Aureimonas sp. SA4125: one gene and its partner. The protein of the gene in region 1 interacts with the protein of each later gene in a pairwise test. Links are inferred from orthologs where the notes say so. Each region holds a gene or a part of one and is shown on either strand. Other genes may lie near its edges. The genes, in order: Sa4125_RS21410 and def.

What was found.
Region 2: the proteins of Sa4125_RS21410 (region 1) and def interact in binary tests that used the Escherichia coli proteins (3 or more experiments, as listed by UniProt). The link is inferred for Aureimonas sp. SA4125 from one-to-one orthologs.

What each region holds. Positions count from the first base shown.
Region 1 is NZ_AP025032.1:4,525,112-4,528,223, forward strand. Bases 230-3,025 are described here. They hold Sa4125_RS21410 (aspartate-semialdehyde dehydrogenase), read right to left. Parts: upstream 2,246-3,025; coding sequence 1,214-2,245; downstream 230-1,213. Other genes in these bases: Sa4125_RS21405 (esterase-like activity of phytase family protein), read left to right, coding at 230-1,124; Sa4125_RS21415 (DUF4142 domain-containing protein), read left to right, coding at 2,856-3,025. In the rest of the region: more of Sa4125_RS21405, read left to right, coding at 45-229; more of Sa4125_RS21415, read left to right, coding at 3,026-3,112.
Region 2 is NZ_AP025032.1:227,939-230,948, reverse strand. The notes cover bases 212-2,905. They hold def (peptide deformylase), read right to left. Parts: upstream 1,967-2,905; coding sequence 1,457-1,966; downstream 212-1,456. Other genes in these bases: rmuC (DNA recombination protein RmuC), read left to right, coding at 2,076-2,905; fmt (methionyl-tRNA formyltransferase), read right to left, coding at 472-1,440; truA (tRNA pseudouridine(38-40) synthase TruA), read right to left, coding at 212-232. Also shown: more of truA, read right to left, coding at 1-211; more of rmuC, read left to right, coding at 2,906-3,010. UniProt on the Escherichia coli protein: Removes the formyl group from the N-terminal Met of newly synthesized proteins. Requires at least a dipeptide for an efficient rate of reaction. N-terminal L-methionine is a prerequisite for activity but the enzyme has broad specificity at other positions.

The DNA of each region.
Region 1 (3,112 bases):
CACACCCGCCGACCGCCGATCTCGCCGCCTTTCGGAGATGCCGCATGCGCCTTGCTCTTCTGTCCCTCGCCCTCCTCTGCAGCGTCGCCGCCCCTGCCGCGGACATCGCGGTCCCGCCGGCGCCGGTCTATCGCGGCCAGATCGTCCTGCCGACGGGGCTGAAGGTCGCCGGCGCCGAGTTCGGCGGCATTTCGGGTCTCGACTACGATCCGGCCGCGGACGTCTTCTATGCCATTTCCGACGACCGCTCGGAAAAGGCCCCCGCGCGGTTCTATGCCCTGAAGATGGCCCTCGGCACCGATGGGATCAGCGGCCTCGACATCGCCGAAAGCCACGTGCTTCTCGCCCTCAACGGCAAGCCCTTCGCTCCCCGCACCGTCGATCCCGAGGCCGTCCGCCTGGTGGATGGTCGGTTGCTCTGGGCGAGCGAAGGCGATGCGACCGGGCGACCCTCGATCACCAAATCGGATCTTTCGGGCAAGGGATTGGGCGTCTTCAAGCTGCCGGACGCCTATCTCCCGACCGAAGCGGGCGGCAGCGGCGTGCGCGGCAATCTGGGCTTCGAGGGCCTGACGCTCTCGCCGGACGGCAAGACGCTCTATGCCGCGACCGAAAGCGCGCTGATCCAGGACGGCGACAAGGCGAGCCTTACTGCCGGCAGCCCGGCGCGCCTGCTTGTCCTCGATCTCGATTCGGGCAATGCGACGGCCGAGCATGTCTACCAGACGGACAGGATTCCGAACGCGCCGACGCTGCCGGCCGGATCCGCCGACAACGGCGTCAGCGAGATCCTCGCCCTCGACGCCGACCGCCTGATCGTGGTCGAACGCTCCTATGTCGCCGGCGTCGGCAACCGCATCGCCTTTTATGTCGTCTCGCTGCCGGGAGCCGAGGACGTCTCCGGTCGCGCGACGATCGCCGGCGCCCGGCCCTTGCCCAAGGCGCTGTGGTTCAAGATCGACGAGGGCGATTTCGGCGGGCTCGACATCGACAATATCGAGGCGGCAAGCTTCGGCCCGGAAATCGGTGGAGAGCACTCGCTGGTGCTTGCCTCCGACAACAATTTCAATCGGCAGCAGATCAGCCAGTTCCTGCTTTTTACCATCCCGAAGACGGCACCGTAGGCCGCCTCACTTCGTCGCTTCGCAAAAAGAACGGCCGCGTCGCAGCGGTGCGACGCGGCCGTTCTTTTGCTTCTTCCGGGCTGGGGCCGCTATGCCGCCTTCTTGCCCTTGAGGAGACCGCGGTTGACGAGGAGCTCGGCGATCTGCACGGCGTTGAGCGCGGCGCCCTTGCGCAGATTGTCGGCGACCACCCAGATATTCAGGCCGTTCTCGAGCGTCTGGTCCTCGCGGATGCGCGAGATGAAGGTCGCGTCCTCGCCGGCGGACTCGTAGGGCGTCGTGTAGCCACCGTCCTCGTGCTTGTCGACGACGAGGCAGCCCGGCGCCTCGCGCAGGATGGCGCGCGCCTCGTCGGCGGTGATCGGGTTCTCGAACTCGATGTTCACCGCCTCGGAATGCCCGATGAAGACGGGGACGCGAACGGCGGTGCAGGTGACCTTGATCTTCGGGTCGAGGATCTTCTTGGTTTCGGCCATCACCTTCCACTCCTCCTTGGTCGAGCCGTCTTCCATGAAGACGTCGATGTGGGGAATGACGTTGAAGGCGATGCGCTTGGTGAACTTGCTGACCTCGACGGCATCGGCGACGAAGACGGCGCGGCTCTGCTTGAAGAGTTCGTCCATGCCTTCCTTGCCGGCCCCGGAGACGGACTGGTAGGTCGACACGACGACGCGCTTGATCTTGGCGTGGTCGTGCAGCGGCTTCAGCGCGACGACGAGCTGGGCGGTCGAGCAGTTCGGGTTGGCGATGATGTTCTTGCGCGAGAACATCGCCACGGCGTCGGCATTCACTTCCGGTACGATCAGCGGCACGTCCGGATCGTAGCGAAAGGCCGAGGAGTTATCGATGACGACGCAGCCGGCCGCCGCGATCTTCGGCGACCACTTCTTCGACACCTCGCCGCCGGCCGACATCAGGCAGATATCGCTCTTCGAGAAGTCGAAGGTGTCGAGGAACTGCGTCTTCAGCGTCTTGTCGCCATAGGCGACTTCGGTGCCCTGGCTGCGGCGCGAGGCGAGCGCCACGACCTCGTCGGCCGGAAAGCCGCGCTCGTCAAGAATGTTGAGGATTTCGCGCCCGACATTGCCGGTGGCGCCTACGATCGCGAGCCTGTAGCCCATCGGAACTCTCCCCTCTCCCGCGGAAAATCCTGCGCTCGATCCCACCCCCGGGGAGAGCACGGGGAGGGAAGCGTCAGATAATCGGGGTTTTGATGGTGAGCGCGATCATGTCGGCGGTATGGCGCCGGCAAAGGACAAAGTCAATCTGCGAGATTGGGCTCGCTCTCCGGGGCGGAAAACATCGACGACGACCGCGAGGCTGCAGGAGACGGCCGTCGACACGCCCCCCGCCGCGCCGCCAGGCGCGATTATGCGTCGCGTCGGCCGTCGTTGCGGCGATTCTGACTCTGGGTGAAGCGCTTGGCGATCCAGCCGACGATCAGTACCTTGAGGATCTGTTTGATCATGGGAAGTGTCCTGTTGAGGGGCTAAAGGGAATGAACGCGGGAGAGAGGCTTCCGGTTGCCGCCCATTTCACACGCCATGAGTGCCCGTTTCCTCACATGAGTGCCCGTTTCCTCAGGGGAAGTGCCGGAGCCGATTTGGCCGGGAGTCGGCCCTCCGCCCGCCGGTCCACAGACGCGGCTCGGCTTGACCCAGCGGAACATTTGCGACCTCGGGCCGTTGCGGACGAAACAATTTCGCAAGGTTCGCAAGGGAGGACACCCGAATGTCTCGCGCCAAGGTTGCCGCGCTCGCGGCGTCGCTGATTCTCGTTTCGCCGGCTTTTGCCCAGTCGCAGTCGGACTCGTCCGTTCCGACGATCCCCGAATCCCAGATCGAGCCCCGCAAGGTGGCGACCACCTTCGAATTCGTGGCGACGGCAAGCTCCGGCAACGCCTTCGAGATCGAGGCGGCGACGATGGCCTTGGAAAGGGCGACGCTGCCGGAGGTGAAGGCGCTGGCGCAGAAGATGCTGGACGATCA
Region 2 (3,010 bases), 4.3 Mb from region 1 along the record:
CGTCGCGCACGGTGTCGGTGTCCCATTCCCTGGCGAAATCGACATGCGCGACCTGGCCGGCGGCGTGAACGCCCGCATCCGTGCGTCCGGCGCCGAAGATCGTGACGTCCTCGCCGATGAAACCCTTCAGCGCCGTCTCGATGGCTTCCTGCACGGAATAGCCGTTCTTCTGGCGCTGCCAGCCGACATAGCGCTTGCCGTCATATTCAATCGTCAGTTTATATCGGGGCATTTTCCAAGGGAGGCTGCTGTGGCTTTAGTGAAAACTTTTCGACACTTGCCAATGGAACGGAATTCTCTCCATTCGGAGATTGAGGCGAGCTATACAACGTTTGAGCGCGATGGACGCGTATTCGTTCAGATCAACTCGTATGGCAGAGCCGATCGCGAAAATCCGGGCAAGCTTAGCCAGTCCATTCAGCTTGATCGCCAAGGGGCTGAAAATCTAGTTTCCATCCTGCAGCAGGCATTTCACCTTAAGCCGTTCACTACAGCGCCTGCGGCTAGCGGCGCACCGCGCAGCAGCGTCTCGGCCGTCATCGGCTTGCCGCCGGCGCGCTGCAGGTCGAGGAGCTTGAGCGCGCCCGTGCCGGCAGCGACGGTGAACGCGTCGTCGAGGAGTTCGCCCGGAACCGCCCCGCCCCTGCCCTCGGCCGCCACGGCGCGCAGAATTTTCACGCGCTCCGGGCCGGTGCCGAAGTCGACCATCGTCCAGGCGCCGGGGAAGGGCGAAAAGGCGTTGATCCGGCGCGCGATCGCGGCACCGTCGCCGCCGAAGTCGATGTGCGCTTCGGCCTTGTCGATCTTTTTCGCATAGATCGGTGTGCGGCCGGTGCGGGTGGCAAGGTCCGCCTGGTCCTCGAAGGCAAGCTTCCCGGCCTCAAGCTGCGCCAGCGCCTCCACCATGGCGCTTGCCGAGATCTGCGACAGACGATCCTGCAACTCGCCGGCCGTCTCCGACGCGCCGATCGCGACTTCCCTCGTGATCGCCACCGGCCCGGTGTCGAGCCCGGCTTCCATACGCATGACCATCATGCCGGTGGTCGCATCCCCCGCCTCGATCGCCCGCTGGATCGGGGCAGCGCCGCGCCAGCGCGGCAGCAGCGAGGCGTGACCGTTGAGACAGAAATGCCGGGGAGTGTCGAGCGCTGCCTGCGGCAACAATAGGCCATAGGCGACGACGACCGCGACATCGGCATCGAGCGCCCGCAGAGCATCGATCGCCGCCGGGTCTCTCAGCGACAGCGGCGAGCGGATCTCGAGGCCCAGGCGCTCGGCCTCGGCCTGCACCGGCGAAGGCGTCAGCGTCAGGCCGCGGCGACCGGCGGCGCGCGGCGGCTGGGTATAGACGCACACGACTTGGTGGCCTGCGGCGACGACGGCGGAAAGGGTCGGCACCGAAAAGGCCGGCGTGCCCATGAAGACGATTTTCAGCGCCATGGCCGCGCTCCCGCGCTCAGGCTCTGCGGGCGATCTTGGTGAACTTCTTCACCACCATCTCCCGCTTCAGCTTGGAGATGTGGTCGATGAACAGGACACCGTCGAGATGGTCGATCTCGTGCTGCAGGCAGGTCGCCAGCAGCCCGCTCGCCTCTTCCTCGTGAATTTTCCCGTCGAGACCGAGAAAACGCACCGTCACCGTCGCCGGGCGCTCGACCTCGGCATAGTAGTCCGGGATCGACAGGCATCCCTCTTCGTAGACCGACCGCGCGTCGGAACGGGTGAGGATTTCCGGGTTCAGGAAGACGCGCGGCGCCTTCTCGTCGTCCTCGCCGGAAAGGTCGATCGTCAGCATGCGCAGTGGCTCGCCGACCTGGATCGCCGCAAGGCCGATGCCCGGCGCATCGTACATCGTCTCCAGCATGTCGTCGGCAAGTTGCCGGACGGCGGCGTCGACCGTCGCCACGGGGGCGGAGACCTTGCGCAGCAGCAGGTCGGGCAGGATGATAAGCGGCTTGATCGTCATCGTCGTGACGTAATGCCTGCGGGCGCGACGGTCAATCTCGCTGTGCCGGCATCACAACTGTTCTTGTTTTGATCTTCCTTTTCGAACCCGGTCGCGCTAACATCTCGAGATGAGCCTCGACTCCCTCCTCACTCTCTTGGACGTCCCCCTCTTCACCGTCGCCGGCCGCTCAGTCGGCCTCGGCACGACGCTTCTAGCCGGTGCGTTGGTGGTGGCGCTGGGCCTTGTCTGGCGCGGGCGCGGGTCCGGCCACGAGGCCGAAAGGCTGGACGCGATCCTGCAGGCGCAGGCCGAGGTCAACGGCCGGATGCAGAGCATGGCGGAGATCTTCGCGGCCCGGCAGGGCGACATGACGCGCACGCTCGCCGAAAGGCTCGACGGCATGTCGTCGCGCGTCGGCCAGTCTATCGCCGCGACGACGAAGGAAACGCAGGAAAGCTTGTCGGGTCTGGCCGAGCGGCTGGCCGTGATCGACCGGGCGCAGGGACGGATCGTCGACCTCGCCGGCGAAGTCGTGCGGCTGCAGGACATCCTCTCCAACAAGCAGACCCGCGGCGCCTTCGGCCAGGGGCGGATGGAGGCGATCGTGATGGATGGGCTGCCCACCGGCGCCTATTCCTTCCAGGCGACGCTGTCGAACGGCAAGCGACCGGACTGCCTCATCACCATGCCGAATGGCGCGCCATCGCTGGCCATCGACGCGAAATTTCCGCTCGAGTCCTGGAGCGCCTTCCGCGAAGCCGAGGACGAGGCGCACCGGCTGTTTTCGGCGCAGCGCCTGCGCCGGGACATGGATGTCCATGTGAAGGCGATCGCGGAAAAGTATCTCCTGCCCGGCGAGACGCAGGATACCGCCTTTCTGTTCGTGCCATCGGAATCGATCTTCGGCGAGTTGCACGAGCATTTCGCCGACATCGTGCAGAAGGCACACCGCGCGCGCGTGGTGATCGTCTCGCCGTCACTGCTGATGCTCTCGATCCAGGTTGTGCAGGCCATCCTGCGCGATACGCGGATGCGCCAGGAAGCCGGCGAAATCCAGAAGGA